DNA from 3 places in the Paraburkholderia sp. BR14320 genome. Region 1 is predicted to be linked to each of the others. Evidence: predicted binding sites of a transcription regulator. Region 1 holds the regulator's gene; each other region holds the start of a gene.

Region 1 (5,835 bases):
CTTCGTCGAAGATCAGCGTCGGTGTCGGGCTGGCCGCGCTCGCGATCACTGCGAGCGCGAGACTGATACGCGCGAGTTCGCCGCCCGACGCGACCTTCGCGAGCGGCCGCAGCGGCACGCCGGCGTGACCGGCGACGCGAAACTCGATCTGCTCGAGCCCATGCGCGCCGCCTTCGGGCAACGGCACCAGCGCGACTTCGAAGCTGCCGCCTTTCATCGACAATTCCTGCATGCCGGTCGTGACCGCCTCGCCGAGCGCCTTGCCTGCTTTCGCGCGTGCCTTCGACAGCTTCTTCGCCTCGCCGATGAACACTTCCTTCGCTTGCGCCTCGGCGGCGCGCAGGCCGTCGAGGTCCGCGGCGGCATCGAGCGCGGCCAATTGCTTGCGGCGCGCTTCGTGTTCTTCCGGCAGCGTCTCGGGCTGCAGGCGGAATTTGCGCGCGGCCGAGTGCAGCGCGTCGAGGCGCTTTTCGACCTGAGCGAGCCGCTCCGGATCGAGCTCGAGCTTCTGCGCGTAGTGGCTCAGCGAATACGCGGCTTCCTGCAACTGGATTTCGGCGGGTTCGAGCGCGGCGAGCACGTCGTTCAGCGCCGGGTCGATTTCCGCGAGGTCGCGCACCTTCGACACGATCGAGCCGAGATGCGTGATCATCGCGTCGTCCGATTCGGACAGCGCGCCGAGCGCACCCTGCACGCCGTCGATCAGATTCGCGGAATGCGACAGCCGCCGATGCTCGGTGTTGACCTCTTCCCATTCGCCCGGCTGCGGCGCGAGCTTATCGAGTTCGGTGAGTTGCCACGCGAGTCGCTCGCGTTCGAGTTGCAGCTCGCGATCGCGCGTTTGCGCGTGCTCGACCGCCTGCGCCTTGTCGCGCCACGTGCGCCACGCGCGTGTCACGGCGGCGGCCAGGTCGGACAGGCCCGCGTGCGTGTCGAACAGCTCGCGTTGCGCGTCCGGGCGCATCAGCAACTGGTGCGCGTGCTGGCCGTGAATATCGACGAGCATTTCGCCGACCTCGCGCAGCTGCGCGAGCGTGGCCGCCGTGCCGTTGATGAACGCGCGCGAGCGGCCGTTCGCGTCGACCACCCGCCGTAGCATCACCGTGCCGCCGTGTTGGCCGTCATCGGCAGCGCCGAGCGCCTGCGCATCGAGCCATTGATCGACCTGTGCGTGCGTTTCGAACTCCGCGGTGATGTCGGCGCGGCTCTCGCCGGTGCGCACGACGCTCGCATCGGCGCGCGCACCTAGCGCGAGCGCGAGCGCGTCGATCAGAATCGATTTGCCGGCGCCGGTTTCGCCCGAGAAAACGGTAAAGCCGCTGTCGAATTCGAGGTCGAGCGCGGCGACGATGACGAAGTCGCGTATCGAGAGGTGGCGAAGCATGGAGGTCGTCGGGTAAGCGTGGGATTCGGGTGGCGGTCGCTGCGGCGTTTGCGCTTCAAGGCGCCGCTTGCGGCCTCTGATCTTCTTCGTGCGACGGGTACTCGTGCCAGTGCAGCTTCTTGCGCAGCGTCGCGTAATAGCTGTAGCCGACCGGATGCAGCATCGGCACCGTATGACGCGAACGGCGCACCTCGATCGTGTCGCCGAGCTCCAGCGACGTGAACGACTGCATGTCGAAATTCACGTTCACTTCGCGCCCGGAAACGATCTGGATGCTGACCTTCGAGTCGTCCGGCAGCACGATCGGCCGGTTCGACAGCGCGTGCGGCGCGATCGGCACGAGCACGAAGCCCTGCAATTGGGGGTGCAGGATCGGCCCCTGCGACGACAGCGCGTACGCGGTCGAGCCGGTCGGCGTTGCAACGATCAGGCCGTCCGAGCGCTGGTTGTACATGAAGCGGCCGTCGACCGACACGCGCAGCTCCGCCATGCCCGAAAAACCGCTACGGTTGACCACCACGTCGTTGAACGCGAGCGCGTGGTAGATCGGCGTGCCGTCGCGCACGATGCGCGCTTCGAGCAGCACGCGCTCCTCGCGCTCGAAATTGCCGGACAGCATTTGCGGCACGGTCTCGAGCATGTCGGAGATCGGGATGTCGGTGATGAAGCCGAGCCGCCCGTGGTTGATCCCGATCAAGGGTGTGCGATATGGCGCGAGCTGGCGGCCGATGCCGAGCATCGTGCCGTCGCCGCCGAGCACCACGGCAACGTCGGCGCGCGCGCCGATCTCAGCGGGACGCAGCGCCGGGTAGTCGGTTACGCCGATTTCGGCGGCGGTGTCGGCTTCGAACACGACTTCGAGGCCGAGCCTGGCGAGGCACGCGGCGAGCGCGGTCAGCGGCTCGCCGATGCCTGGCGTATTGCTGCGCCCGACGAGCGCGACGGTCTTGAACTGGCTGGTCACTTGCATGCCGGCATTACACCATAGGTAGGGCCTGAAAAGAACCGCAGGCCAACCCGGTAGCGGGTCGGCGCACGCGGGGCGTCTGCGCATGTCGCGATTATCGTTAGAATGGTGAAGACCCGATGACATGCGCGCTCGCCGACGGCGGCGCATTTGCCGGGAGCGGGCGCCGCGGGCGCTCGCGGCTGCGATGCCATTGAGCTAAAATTTTTCGTCATGCTAGATCCTCGCGCACAAACCCTCCTCAAAACGCTGATCGAGCGCTACATCGCCGAAGGTCAGCCGGTCGGCTCGCGCACGCTGTCACGTTACTCGGGCCTCGAGCTGAGCCCGGCCACGATCCGCAACGTGATGTCGGACCTCGAGGATCTGGGGCTCGTGATCAGTCCGCATACGTCGGCGGGGCGCATTCCGACGCCACGCGGCTACCGTCTGTTCGTGGACACGATGCTGACGGTCGAGTCCGCCGCCGACGAAGAAGCGGTGATGCGCGCGGTCAAAACCACGCTGCAGGTGGGCGAGCCGCAGAAGATCGTCGCCGCGGCGGCGAGCGTGCTGTCCAACCTGTCGCAGTTCGCCGGCGTGGTGCTCACACCGCGCCGCAGCCACGTATTCAAGCAGATCGAATTCATGCGCCTGTCCGACAAGCGCATTCTGCTGATCATCGTGACGCCCGAAGGCGACGTGCAAAACCGCATTCTCGCCACCCAGCGCGACTTTTCGCCTTCGCAGCTGGTGGAAGCCTCCAATTACATCAACGCGCACTTCGCGGGCCTCTCGTTCGACGAAGTGCGCCGCCGCCTGCGCGAGGAAATCGACGAGCTGCGTGGCGACATGACTTCGCTGATGCACGCGGCCGTCACCGCGAGCACCGACGAATCCGATACCGGCGAGACCGTGCTGATCTCGGGCGAGCGCAATCTGCTCGAAGTCGCCGATCTTTCGTCGGACATGGCGCGCCTGCGCAAGCTGTTCGATGTGTTCGACCAGAAGACCAGCCTCCTTCAGTTGCTCGATGTGTCGAGTCATGCGGCGGGCGTGCAAATATTCATTGGCGGCGAATCGACGCTGGTGCCGATCGAGGAAATGAGCGTCGTCACCGCGCCGTACGAGGTGAACGGCAAGATCGTCGGCACGCTCGGTGTGATCGGACCGACCCGCATGGCCTACAACCGCGTGATTCCGATCGTGGACATCACCGCGCGGTTGTTGTCCATGACGCTCAGCCAGCAGTAGTCCTCGCGCTTTGCGGCGCTGCCGTCATCGCAGCCCGTGCCGGCCATGATGCGCGAACGGGCGGCGTCTGCCAATCGTCCGAATGGCCAGGGTCCGGCGGCGCCCGGCCGAACCCGCGCCGCTATAATGAATCTCCATTGAATCGACTCGCCGCGTGACGCGGCGATTTCTGCTGCCTATGCGCTTCGACCTCGAGCGGCCATCACAGAACGCCACATCGCATCGCGTCGCCGTGTTGCTGATCAACCTCGGCACGCCCGATGCGCCGACGCCGCGCGCGGTGCGCCGCTATCTCGCGCAGTTCCTGTCCGATCCTCGCGTGGTCGAAATTCCCGCGCTGCTGTGGCAGCTGATTCTGCGTCTGCTGATCCTGCCGTTTCGCGGCCGCAGCTCCGCCAGGAAGTACGCGGCGGTGTGGATGCCCGAGGGCTCGCCGCTGCGCGTGCACACCGAAAAGCAGGTCGAGGGCTTGCGCCATCTGCTGCAAGTCAACGACTACACGGTGCTGGTCGACTACGCGATGCGCTACGGCACGCCCGGCATTCCCGCAATGCTGAACCAGCTGAAGCTCGCTGGCGCCGAGCGCGTGCTGCTGATGCCGATGTATCCGCAGTATTCGGCGTCGACCACCGCGACCGCGTTCGACGAAGCCTTTTCCGCGCTCAAGCGCATGCGTAACCAGCCGGAAGTCCGCACGGTTCGCCAGTACGCCGATCACCCGGCGTATATCGCGGCGCTTGCCGCGCAGGTGCATCACCACTGGCATCTGCACGGCCGCCCCGATTTCGCGGGTGGCGACAAGCTCGTGCTGAGTTTCCACGGCGTTCCCAAGCGCACGCTCGACCTCGGCGACCCGTATCACGAGCAATGCCAGCAGACCGGCGCACTGCTGATGCAGGCGCTCGAGTTGACGCCGGTCGAATGCCGCATCACGTTCCAGTCGCGCTTTGGCAAGGCCGAATGGCTGCAGCCCTATACTGCGCCGACGTTGAAGGAACTCGGCGCGGCAGGCGTGCGGCGTGCTGATGTGTTTTGTCCGGGTTTCACCGCCGACTGCCTCGAAACGATCGAGGAAATCGGCATGGAAGTGCGCGACGAATTTCTACAGGCGGGTGGCAAGGAGTTTCACCGGATCGCCTGTCTGAACGCGTCTCAGCCGTGGGTTGCCGCGCTCGGCGAAATTGTCGCGCAACACCTGCAGGGCTGGCCGGTGCAAGCGGTGCCGGTGCCGCACACGACAGGAGCTTGAATACGCAGATGAACTACCGTATTTCAACCGAACCGGGCGCGAAACTGCGCATCGACAAATGGCTGTGGGCCGCGCGCTTCTTCAAGACGCGTTCGTTGGCCGCGGATGCGGTCGACAAGGGGCGGGTGCGCATCGGCGGCGCGGCCGTGAAGCCGGCCAAGGACGTGCGTGTCGGCGATCTGGTCGAAATCGAGATCGAGCGCTACGTGTGGCAGGTCGAGGTGCTGGGCGTATGCGACGTACGCGGCCCGGCGAGCGTGGCGCAGACGCTTTACGCGGAAACCTCGCAGAGCAAGGAGAAGCGGCAGGTCGAGCAGGAACGGCGCAAGGTGTATCACGAGCCGGCCGCCGCGCTGCACGGGCGACCGACCAAGCGCGACCGGCGCACTATCGACAGATTTTCGGGTGGGAACTAAAAAACTGCTCGACCGTGGCATGTGCGCCACCGTACTCGGTGGTGTGGTCGTTGACCGCGCCGGACATGCAGATTGTCGTGGTGCCCGCGATCAGTACCAGTGCGACCACCCCGATTGCAACGGTCAGTTTCACGGTACTCCCCTCGATGGGCTGAAACGGGCTATCGGAACGACTGTCAGGTGTCGGTAAGGCTTACGTCAAATTAGGGTTAACGTGCGTTGCCGCTCCATGACTGGAGAATAGGTCAGTTGCGGGCTGCACTCAATCCCTATCTGATTGCGCCACGTGAATGCTTGTTACGGCGCATTTCGCCTGCACGACGGTGGTGCGAAAAAACCTCGGAGCCGCTTGAAACGGCTATTTCAGACCCCATCTGGGGTCCGGTCTGGCGGATCGGCGCGAAGACACGTGTCGCGATTTTGCGAAGCACGAATCGTACGGTGTCGGAACGGCTTTTTCCGCCTTTGCTTTTACTTTTTAACGACTTTCAGCGACATGGAAAACACGCAAGAGAACCCGACGAGCCAGAATCCCACGCCCGCCGACGAAGCCGCGCGCCAGGCCGCCGAGACGGCTGAGGCCGCT
Region 2 (5,835 bases), on a different contig from region 1:
ATCGAATGGTGGTTTTCCTTGATCGCCGCGGCGGTCACCTTGCCGCGCATCACGCGATACACCCAGCCGGTATAGAGCAGGATGATCGGCAGGAACAGGATCACCGCGAACAGCATGATCTCGAGCGTCATCTGGCTCGACGTCGAATCCCACATGGTCAGGCTGCTGCGGCCGTCGAGTGATGAAGGCATGATGAATGGGAACATCGCGAAGCCCGCGGTCAGGATCACGCCAACGACCATCAGCGACGTCGACAGAAACGCCGTCGCCTCGAAGCGCGAGCGCGCGAGCAGCACGGCGAGCACCCCGCCGACGAGACCCGCGAGCGGCGCGATCGCCGTCCACGGATAGAGCGCGTAGTTGTTCAGCCACAAACCCGGCGCGCCGATCACGGTCTTCATCAACGGATTGGAGACCGCGTCGAGCGGCGGCATGTCGACGATCTGATAGCCGCCGATCATCGTCGCGACGAGCGCGCCCGCGACGAGAAACAGCACCAGCGTGCACAGCGCCGCGAGCCGCAGCGCCTTCGACGCGCGCTCGTGAACCTCGCCATCGGTCTTCCACTTGACGAACGCCGCGCCGTGCGCGGCCAGCATCGACACGCTGACGAGACCCGTCAGCAGCGCGAACGGATTGAGCAGGCCGAAGAAGCTGCCGTGATAGGTGACGCGCAGATCGGTATCGAACGAGAACGGCACGCCTTGCAGCAGATTGCCGAACGCGATGCCGAACACCAGCGCCGGCACGAAGCCGCCGATGAAGAGGCCCCAGTCCCACGCGTTGCGCCAGCGCGGATCCTCGCGCTTGCCGCGATAGTCGAAGCCGACCGGGCGGAAGAACAGCGCGAACAGCACCAGCAGCATCGCGAAGTAGAAGCCCGAGAACGATGCCGCATAGGCGAGCGGCCACGCCGCGAACATCGCGCCGCCCGCGGTCACGAACCAGACCTGGTTGCCTTCCCACGTCGCGCCGACCGTGTTCACGACGATGCGGCGCTCGGAGTCCGTTTTGGCGATGAACGGCAGCAGGATCGCCGCGCCCATGTCGAAGCCGTCGGTGAGCGCGAAGCCGATCAGCAGTACACCGATCAATACCCACCAGATCAGTTTGAGGGCTGCGTAGTCCATATGGCTTATTCCTCTGAGGCGGTGTGGCGGCGCGTCACGCGGCCGTGTTCGACAGCGGCTGCGACACCTGCTGCTCGATCTCGTGGTGATAGCGGCCCGTATGCAGCGACGAAGGGCCGAGCCGCGCGTACTTGAACATCAGCATGATCTCGATGACGAACAGCCCCGTGTAGAACAGCACGAAGCCGGCGATGCTCAGGTACAGATCGCGCGGCGTCAGCGTCGATGCGGCCAGGTTGGTCGGCAGAATGCCCGCGATGCTCCACGGCTGGCGGCCCATTTCCGCGACGATCCAGCCGAGTTCGGCGGCAAGCCACGGCAGCGGAATCGCGATGACCGCCCAGCGCAGGAACCAGCGACGCTTTTCGAGCAGCAGCGTGCGCTGCGCGCAGAACCAGAACGCGAGCACGAAGGTCGCGAGGAACAGCAGGCCCAGGCCGACCATCATGCGGAACGAGAAGAACAGCGGCAACACTGGCGGAATCGTGCTCTTTGCCGCGGCCGCGATCTGCTCTGGCGTCGCATCAGTGACGTTCGGCGTGAAGCGCTTGAGCAGCAGGCCGTAGCCGAGATCGTCCTTGTACTTGTCGAACGCGGCGTGCGCTTCGTCGCTCGAGTCGCCGCCTTTCAACTTCTGCAGCGCCGAGAAGGCGAGCATGCCGTTCTTGATGCGCCCCTCGTTTTCGGCGATCAGGTCGCGCAGGCCGACCACGGGTTCGCTCAGCGAGCGCGTCGCGATGATGCCGAGCGCGTACGGCACGCGGATCGCGTAGTCGGTGCGCTGCTCCTTTTGGTTGGGAATACCGAATACCGTGAACGGCGCCGGCGCGGGCGCGGTCTCCCATTCGGACTCGATCGCGGCGAGCTTGACCTGCTGCACTTCACCGGTGCGATAGCCGGATTCGTCGCCGAGCACGATCACGCACAGCGCCGACGCGAGGCCGAAACCGGCGGCGATCGCGAACGAGCGCAGCGCGAATTCGGTGTCGCGGCGCTTCAATAGATACCACGACGACACCCCGAGGACGAACATCGCCGCGGTCACGTAACCGGCCGACACCGTGTGCACGAACTTCACCTGTGCGACCGGGTTGAAGATCACCGCGCCGATGCTGTCGAGCTCCATGCGCATCGTCTGGTAGTTGAACTTCGCGCCGACCGGATTGTTCATCCAGCCGTTGGCAACCAGAATCCACAGCGCCGACAGGTTCGATCCGAGCGCGACACAGAACGTGACGATCAGATGCTGCACTTTCGACAATCTGTTCCAGCCGAAGAAGAACAGACCGACGAACGTCGATTCGAGGAAGAACGCCATCAGTCCTTCGACGGCGAGCGGCACGCCGAAAATGTCGCCGACGTAATGGGAGTAATAGGCCCAGTTGGTGCCGAACTGAAACTCGAGCGTGAGGCCGGTCGCGACGCCCATCGCAAAGTTGATGCCGAACAGCTTGCCCCAGAACTGCGTCATGTCCTTGTAGATCTGCTTGCCGGTCATCACGTAGACCGACTCCATGATGACGAGCAACCAGGCGAGGCCGAGCGTGAGCGGCACGAACAGAAAGTGATAAAGCGCCGTGATGGCGAACTGGAGCCGCGACAGTTCTACGACTTCGCTAACGGGCATGTTGATCACCTCCGGACGGATGCGGGGCGGGCACCGACAGCAGCGCCTGCGTGACCTGCTGAGGCGGCAGCATCATGTGCTCCGCCTGCGGATGACTAAAGAATGTGAACTTGAGCGCCAGCAGTAGAGCGAACTTGATGGCGAGGATGATGGCAATATCGCGCGCCAGCGTGGGACCGCGCACCCACCTGGTGAACCCGCCGCACAAGCGCGACCGGACAGTGCTGCTGCGATTGAGGGCTAGGGTCATGATCGGTCGAAAGACGACTTCACGCCGGAGAGTCCGGCCGGATCCAGACCGCCCTTGCCGTCAGGCAGTCTGGCGAATGCATGCCGATTGTAGGAGGGGAACCTCGCGCGCTCAGAGTTAGCCATGCGGCATCAGGTCGCGAAACTTGCTGCGTCTGTGCAGTATTGCTACCGGACTTGCGATACGTCAAGAAAGGCTTACCGGCCTCGACAGGCCGGCTTGGGGATAGGCCGACGCGAATGCGCGCCGGCCGGGGGGCGCACGAATGGGCGAAAGGAATGAAAAAGCCCCGCCGTCTTGCGAGGGCGGGGCTCGAGTGCGATGGCCGCTAAATAGTACGCGACCGGCTACCGTGCGTCGCTTTTACCGATCTCTTGGGCAGGACACATTCGACGCGCGCATGGCTTCGACGCATTTACGCGTATTCGGTCAGCGCGCCGCGCATCTTCTTCATCGCGCTGGCTTCGATCTGCCGGATACGCTCGGCCGACACGCCGAACTCGTCGGCCAGCTCGTGCAGCGTGGAGCCGCCCGAGCCGTCGTCGGCCACCTTCAGCCAGCGCGCTTCGATGATGCGGCGGCTGCGCGGATCGAGCGCGTCGAGCGCGCTTGCGATGCCGTCGCTTTGCAGCCGGTCGCGCTGACGCGAAGCCAGCACGGCGGTCGGCTCGCTATGCGAGTCGGCCAGGTAGGCGATCGGCGCGTACGACTCTTCACCGTCTTCGACCTGACCTTCGAGCGCGATATCGCCGCCCGACAGACGCGTTTCCATCTCCGCGACCTCTTCGCGCTTCACGTTCAGTTCCTTCGCGAGACCTTCGATCTCGTCCGGCGTGAACGCGCCGAGGCCCTGCTTGTGGCTGCGCAGGTTGAAGAACAGCTTGCGCTGCGCCTTGGTCGTGGCGACCTTCACCATGCGCCAGTTGCGCAGGATGTATTCGTGGATCTCTGCCTTGATCCAGTGCATCGCGTACGACACGAGGCGTACGTTTTGCTCGGGATCGAAGCGCTTGACCGCTTTCATCAGGCCGATGTTGCCTTCCTGGATCAGGTCGGCGTGCGGCAACCCGTAACCCAGGTAGTTACGCGCGATCGACACGACGAGTCGCAGGTGCGACAGCACGAGGCGGCGTGCGGCCTCCAGATTGTCGTGTTCGCGCAATTCGGTGGCGAACTGGCGTTCTTCCGCCGGCGTCAGCATTGGAATCCGGTTGACCGCCTGAATGTAGGCGTCGATGTTGCCCAGTTGACCGGACAGCAGCGAGGAATGCGAGAGCGCCAGTGCACCTGCCGGAGCGGCCTTAGCCGACGACGGGCTCAAAGTACTCGGAAGGGTCATTGCATGGCTCACGTGTGAAGCTCCTTTGGAATCAGACAATAGCGTACTCAGTAAACGACTCCAGCGATGGATGTTAGCACTCAGATCTGCCGAGTGCTAATACTTAGAGGTCGCAGGGGTATCCAAGTTCCCGAAAATCCTATTGAATCTTGACTTCTGATAGCCATCATACGCTCTATTTGCGCTGTGTGTTGAGCCTGTACAAATTACCGTTCGAGGCGGCTGCAGACTCATGATCGACTGACGTCGTCCGGTTTCAGGGAGAATAATTGCCGTTCGGGCGCATTAACTGGAACATACTTGCCCCGGAATCCATGCTTGGAATAAAGGGGGCGCTCGCTTAATAGTCATCAGTATGGGGGCCGAATGAACAAGAAGAATCTTGTGGTCCGTAGACTTACTCTAAAAAGTGCGTTGGCCGTTCTGCTGCTGGGTGCGGCGGGCGCGTCCCAGGCTGACCGGTTCGGCGTGCAAGTGGCCGCCGGCGTCGGTGATCGTCACGTCAAGAGGCTCGATCTCGGCGCGGTCTGGGACCCGAACCTCACCTGGTGGCAGATCGGCGACTGGCATTTCGCGCTGATCGGCGAGGCGCACGTCGCGTGGTGGCACACCAATGAAGGAAACGTTCACGACAACATCGGCGAGATCGGCGTGATGCCGGTGATCCGCTTCGTCAAGTCGTCGGGTTCAGTGCGGCCATTCATCGAGGTGGGTGCCGGTGTCGGATTGCTGACCAGTCCGCGCATTTCTTCCGACTTCACGTTGGGCACCGCGTTCCAGTTCACCGAGATGGCGGGCGTTGGGCTGCAGTTCGGCGCTCATCAGCAGTATGCCGCCGGCTACCGCTTCCAGCATGTTTCCAATGGCGGTATCAAAGAGCCGAATCCTGGTATAAATTTCAGCCAGCTATATTTGCAATATCACTTCTGACCGTGGCCCCTTGCGGCTCACGGTGTTCGAGGGGCTCTGCAATGGCGGCAAAGATGATCGAAGCGATTCGCGGGCTCGAGCGAGAGCGATTTCGCGCGATGGTCGACGGCGACGGGCAGTCGCTCGACACGCTGCTCGCGGACAACGTGAGCTACGTCCATACGAACGGCAAACGCGAGACGAAGCGACAGTTCATCGACGGGATCACCGCGGGGCGCCGTCGTTATCGGCAAATCGAAGTGCAGTCGCAGGAAGTTTTGCCGGCCGGGCGCGAAACCTACGTGGTCACGGGACGCGCGCTGATCGAGATGGAAGCGAACAACGGCGCGCTGCTGTTCCCGATTGCTTATACCGCGATCCACACGCACGAAGACGGCCAGTGGCGGCTGATCGCATGGCAGGCGACGCGTTGCGCGCTGGAGTGAGATTCTCATCGCGCGGGCGCGCCTCGTGAGCGCGCCCATCCTGGCGGCGGAATGCGGGGTGCGCACTCCTCCGCCGCAAGCTCAAGTCGGATTTACGCGATTACGCAATCGTCAGCTTTATCGCGGCTGTTTGC
Region 3 (5,835 bases), on a different contig from region 1:
TCAGGTTGGGTTGGGGACCGAACCTCGGGACCCCGTTTGGAGGCCGAAGCTTGCGGCGGCTTGCCGTGCTTCAGATCTGGACCATTTCGAAGTCTTCCTTGCGCGCTCCGCACTCAGGACACGTCCAGTTGATGGGCACGTCTTCCCAGCGCGTGCCCGGCGCAATGCCTTCGTCGGGCAAGCCGGCCTCTTCGTCGTAAATCCAGCCGCAAATCAGGCACATCCAGCTTTGATATTCCATTCTTTTGTCGCGTCGTTGAGTCCGTGGAAACGGGAGCCATGATGGTACCGTGTTGCCGCCCCCATGCCTAGCAATCGAAAACGCGCAATCGTAGCGTGGACCGGCCTTCGGCGGGGCGCCCACGCGCCGTGCCGGCGCCGCTTGCGGCGTCTTGCCACGCGTTGGGCGGGCGCCAGCGGCACCGTAGAGTGCGCCCTCGGGCAAGCTGCGCGAAAAAACGCCCTGTCAACGGTTTAGGCCGCATAATTGAGCCACTTGCGCACTGTGCGCCGAAATCCTGCTTTTCTCATCCATTTTCATGCCCAGCGACACGCCTCCGATCGTCCTCACCTTCGGCCTCTCCGATCCCACTGGCGGCTCCGGCCTGCAGGCGGACCTGATGACACTTGCCAGCATGGGCTGCCACGGCGTTTCCGTGCTCACGGGCTACACCGTGCGCGACTCGGCGAGTTGCGATGAAGTGACCGGCCTCGACCCGGACATCGTCGCGACGCAGGCGCGCATGCTGCTCGAGGACATGCCGATCGCCGCCTTCAAGGTCGGCGCGTGCACGCGCGCCGAAGTGGTCAGCGCGATCGCGGAAGTGGTGGCCGACTACGACGATGTCCCGCTGATCCTCGCCCCGGACTTCACGCTCGACGACGAACACGTGCTCGCCGCCGACGAACTGCGCGAAGCGATCGCCGATCTGCTCGCACCGCAAACCACACTGCTGGTCGCCGACGCGTCGACGCTGCTTGCGCTCGCGCAGCCCGACGGCGACGCCGAGGCGCCGAGCCTCGACGCCGCGATCTCGCACCTGCTGTCGCAGGGCTGCGAATACATTCTGTCGACGGAAACCGGCACGCACCGGCTCGTCAACACGCTCTTCAGCGAGGACGGCCAGTTGCGTCAGGACATGTGGGACCGCGCGCCCCATCGGCTGACAGGCCTGACCGATACGCTCGGCGCAGCGATCGCCGCGCTGCTCGCCAACGGCCAGGAGCCCGCGGAAGCTGTGCGCGAAAGTCAGGAGTATCTGTATCAGGCGGTGCGCAATGCGTTCCGACCCGGCATGGGGGCGTACATGCCCGATCGGTTCTTCTGGGCACGCAGCAGCGACGACGACGAAACCCCGCCCGCGCAAGGCAAGGGCGCAGCGCCCGGCGAAGCGCGGCACTGACCTGGTCATTCATCGGTAATCGATCGCGGATTCCACGGAACGCCTGCACAACGCTGGCACGTCGCGACAAGGCTGGCACTGCGAGTGAGCCAGAGGAGTCAGGAGAACTTTTACATGAAAGAGCCGCCCAGCTTCGTGCAACGCTTCCCCGGCAAGATCGCGGCGCAGGACCGCCTGCGCATATTTGATCAGACGCCCGCCACGATCTGGCTGACCGGCCTGTCCGGCGCCGGTAAATCGACACTGGCGTTCGCGCTCGAGGAGCGGCTGATCGCGCTCGGTCATGCCTGCTATGTGCTCGACGGCGACAACATCCGCCAAGGTCTGGCGAGCGATCTGGGCTTCGAGCGCGACGACCGGCGCGAGAACATCCGCCGCGTCGCGCACGTCGCCCAGTTGATGAACGACGCGGGTTTGATCGTGATCACCGCGCTGATTTCACCGCTACGCGAAGACCGCGCAATGGCGCGCGAGATCATCGGAGCAGACAAGTTCGTCGAAACCCACGTCTCCGCCTCGCTCGCCACCTGCGCGAGCCGCGATCCCAAAGGTCTTTACGCGAAGGCGAGGTCAGGCGAGATCAGCTCGTTCACCGGCGTATCGGCGCCCTATGAAGCACCGATCGATCCCGACCTGCACGTCGACACCGGAGCGCTGAGCCCCGCGCAAAGCGTCGCGCAGATCTTCCACTACCTGCGCGAAAAGTGTCTCGGAAGATCGGCTCAGCGTACGGCTCACGCCGCGGGCGCCTGATCCGAACTCAGGGCGTCCGGAAGCGCTCGCCGGCCGCCACATCAACCCCGACGCCCAAACGAAAAAACCCGCCTGAGCGGGTTTTTTCGTTTGGGGAAACGCCTCGCGGTGCACTCCCCCTCATGGACTTCCAACCGGGCCTCGTCCGTGATCCAGACGCGCGGCAATTCAACCACGCGACCGGACCACGAGGCCCGAGCGGAATTACATGTCCATGCCCATGCCGCCCATGCCGCCGGGCATGCCGCCAGGCATCGGAGCATCTTCCTTCGGCAGTTCGCAGACAGCTGCGTCGGTCGTCAGCAGCAGGCCAGCAACCGAAGCTGCGTTTTGCAGCGCCGTGCGCGTCACCTTCGTCGGGTCCACGACACCTGCGTCAACCAGGTCGACGTACTCGCCGGTCGCTGCGTTGTAGCCGTAGTTGCCCTTGCCAGCAGCAACCGCTGCCACGACGACGCTCGCTTCTTCGCCACCGTTGGTGACGATCTGGCGCAGCGGCTCTTCCATTGCGCGCAGAACGATCTTGATACCTGCGTCCTGATCGGCGTTAGCGCCCTTCAGGCCAGCGATCGCCGTACGTGCACGGATCAGCGCGACGCCGCCACCAGCGACGATGCCTTCTTCCACAGCTGCGCGCGTTGCGTGCAGTGCGTCTTCGACACGTGCCTTCTTTTCCTTCATTTCGACTTCAGTCGCAGCACCGACCTTGATCACTGCAACGCCGCCTGCCAGCTTGGCAACGCGTTCTTGCAGCTTTTCACGGTCGTAGTCCGAGGTCGCTTCTTCGATCTGCTTGCGCACTTGCTTGACGCGAGCTTCGATGTTCGCTGCTTCGCCAGCGCCGTCGATGATCGTGGTGTTTTCCTTGCCCACTTCGATACGCTTCGCCTGGCCCAGTTCAGCCAGCGTTGCCTTCTCGAGCGTGAGGCCGGTTTCTTCAGCGATGACCTGACCGCCGGTCAGGATCGCGATGTCTTCCAGCATCGCCTTACGACGATCGCCGAAGCCCGGTGCCTTGACAGCAACGGTCTTCAGGATGCCGCGGATGTTGTTGACCACCAGCGTTGCGAGCGCTTCGCCTTCGACGTCTTCAGCGATGATCAGCAGCGGACGGCCAGCCTTCGCGACTTGTTCCAGAACCGGCAGCAGATCACGGATGTTCGATACCTTCTTGTCGTGCAGCAGCACGAACGGGTTGTCGAGCACGGCAACTTGCTTGTCCGGGTTGTTGATGAAGTACGGCGACAGGTAGCCGCGGTCGAATTGCATACCTTCGACGACGTCAAGTTCGTCTTGCAGCGACTTGCCGTCTTCGACGGTGATCACGCCTTCCTTGCCGACCTTGTCCATGGCTTCAGCGATGCGCTCGCCGATCGACGAATCGCTGTTCGCCGAGATCGCGCCAACCTGGGCGATTTCCTTGTTGGTCGTGCACGGCTTGCTGATCTTGCGCAGTTCTTCGATTGCGGCTGCAACAGCCTTGTCGATGCCGCGCTTCAGGTCCATCGGGTTCATGCCCGATGCGACGTACTTCATGCCTTCGCGGACGATCGATTGCGCGAGAACCGTAGCGGTCGTCGTGCCGTCGCCTGCGTTGTCGCTGGTCTTGGAAGCGACTTCCTTGACCATTTGCGCGCCCATGTTCTGGAGCTTGTCTTTCAGTTCGATCTCTTTTGCGACCGACACACCGTCCTTGGTGACCGTCGGGCCGCCGAAGCTGCGCTCGAGGACCACGTTGCGGCCCTTCGGACCCAGCGTGACCTTCACGGCGTTGGCGAGAATGTTCACGCCTTCGACCATCTTGGCACGGGCGGAATCACCGAATACGACGTCTTTAGCTGCCATCTTCTAACTCCTTGAATACTTTGGATATAACCGGGGAAGTAGCGACGTTGCGCTTACTTCTGCACCACGGCCATGATGTCTTCTTCGCGCATCACAAGCAGTTCGTTGCCGTCGACCTTGACGGTCTGGCCTGCGTACTTGCCGAACAGGACGCGGTCGCCGACCTTCACGTCGAGGGCGATCGCTGCGCCCTTGTCGTCGCGCTTGCCCGGGCCGACTGCGAGGATTTCACCTTGATCCGGCTTTTCCGCTGCGGCTTCGGGGATCACGATGCCCGACGCGGTCTTGGTTTCCTGATCCAGACGCTTGACGATCACGCGATCATGCAAAGGACGAAGGTTCATACATACTCCTCTCTGATTGAGACTGAAGAACGCTGAGAAAACCCGGCTGGACGAGCCAACCGGAGATGTTGTTAGCACTCTCGTGCAGCGAGTGCTAATTATATGGACGGGTAGTGACAAATTCAAGAAGTGCGGAGGAGCGACACCGCGGGCGGGGTTTTGCCCGACCGGCGGGGTGCGGGCGCATCGGCGCGGTCATGCGCGTGAGCTGCGAACCCGAGCAAAAACAAATACTTGCAGCGAGGTTCGCGGCCTGTCGCCGCACCGAGAGGGGGCGGTATCGCAGACAAACAGCAGCCGCGCACCGTACTCCATCCCGTCGGATCTCCTGTTTCCAGGGAAAACCCCCGTCCGGTCGAGCATAAGGTCGCAAGGCCCGTACGGCCCGCGACACCGACCGGCTCATCCGGTTCGACTCACTTCTGCGCAGGCGGGCGCAACGCATTACCTGCCATCCACTTGAGCCGTTCGCAATTGACCTTGATGCGCGCTGCGAATTCCTTCGGATCTCGCTCGCGCAGTGCGTTCATCTGGCTATTGGTGTCGTCGGCGCGATGCCAGCCCGCGTCCCAGCGCTGATCGAAATCGGTCGCTCCGGTCAGCACCTTTCGGAGCCGCTCCTTATAGGCGCCGATCCGCTCGGGCGACGCGCCGCAAAACGCCTGCGCGAAATTCGCCCGCTCGCCCGCCGTCTCCGCGCTCATGTTGGCGTCGCTCGCGCCGCTCGCGAGCGGCGCCGCGAGCGACAGCATCGACCAACAAAGCGCAGCGCAAAGCGGTCGATAGCGATACGATAGGTTCTTCATCTTCGACTCCTGACGATCCTTCGTGGCGACCAGGGATTGTCCCGATCTGCAACGCCGCCTTGCCGATTGTGTCCTGATTGCACTGCACGATGGCGTTTTCGCGCGCTATTCGATGCATCGCGCGGCCAAGCCGCGGTGCTACGCTCGTTAAACCGGCATTCGCGACGTGCCCTTCCGGGGAGCCGTGGCACGAGCACCGCAACGCCACGGCCTATCGGCAGGCCGCGACAGAAACACGAGCGCCAGGCATCAACAACAAGCTCGAAACGACACGAAATCAAACACAAAAAGGCGAGACATCGCTGCGGGAGTGACTGCGATGGCATTTAAAACATATACCGTACTGACGCTATTGGTGACGAGCACAGCCGCGTTCGCGTGGCGGCCAGTCACCTATCCGATCCGAAGTCAGAGCCCTTACGAGCGCAGCATCGATAACGCGATGTGCTACGCCGAGGCGAACCGCGTGACCGGGGTCAACATGGCCCACGAGTCGCAGATTCCGCCGCGTCAGCCGCCGGCGGCCAAAGGTGCGTCGACCGGCGTACCGTCGAAACCCCCGCTTCCCCCCAGTTCCTTCTCGGCCACGCCGCTGCCGTGGAACGCGAGCGCGCCCGAAGCCGCGAGCGCGCCGCTCGCCGGCGCGCAAGCGCCTGGCGGCGCAGCGTCGGCGAAGCCCGTGAA

Evidence for each region. The regulator HrcA, encoded in region 1, represses chaperone genes, less so after heat shock. The targets are predictions, from matches to a motif close to TTAGCACTCNNNNNNNNNGAGTGCTAA.
Region 2: a site for HrcA is predicted at 4,420-4,446, ahead of rpoH (RNA polymerase sigma factor RpoH). Genes of this name have one in related genera too.
Region 3: a site for HrcA is predicted at 4,417-4,443, ahead of groES (co-chaperone GroES). Genes of this name have one in related genera too.

What each region holds. Positions count from the first base shown of each region.
Region 1 covers NZ_JBFPKG010000027.1:75,058-80,892, reverse strand. The annotation lists gene recN (DNA repair protein RecN) at 1-1,384, opposite strand, end outside; gene AB3X89_RS23690 (NAD kinase) at 1,440-2,354, opposite strand; gene hrcA (heat-inducible transcriptional repressor HrcA) at 2,565-3,584, shown strand; gene hemH (ferrochelatase) at 3,763-4,833, shown strand; gene AB3X89_RS23675 (RNA-binding S4 domain-containing protein) at 4,842-5,249, shown strand; gene AB3X89_RS23670 (hypothetical protein) at 5,221-5,382, opposite strand; gene grpE (nucleotide exchange factor GrpE) at 5,746-5,835, shown strand, end outside.
Region 2 covers NZ_JBFPKG010000017.1:2,981-8,815, forward strand. The annotation lists gene cydB (cytochrome d ubiquinol oxidase subunit II) at 1-1,130, opposite strand, end outside; gene AB3X89_RS17600 (cytochrome ubiquinol oxidase subunit I) at 1,165-2,757, opposite strand; gene cydP (cytochrome oxidase putative small subunit CydP) at 2,747-3,007, opposite strand; gene rpoH (RNA polymerase sigma factor RpoH) at 3,423-4,358, opposite strand; gene AB3X89_RS17615 (acyloxyacyl hydrolase) at 4,713-5,276, shown strand; gene AB3X89_RS17620 (nuclear transport factor 2 family protein) at 5,318-5,701, shown strand.
Region 3 covers NZ_JBFPKG010000033.1:708-6,542, reverse strand. The annotation lists gene AB3X89_RS26025 (rubredoxin) at 71-241, opposite strand; gene AB3X89_RS26020 (hydroxymethylpyrimidine/phosphomethylpyrimidine kinase) at 540-1,403, shown strand; gene cysC (adenylyl-sulfate kinase) at 1,518-2,156, shown strand; gene groL (chaperonin GroEL) at 2,361-4,001, opposite strand; gene groES (co-chaperone GroES) at 4,055-4,345, opposite strand; gene AB3X89_RS26000 (hypothetical protein) at 4,762-5,151, opposite strand; gene AB3X89_RS25995 (hypothetical protein) at 5,471-5,835, shown strand, end outside.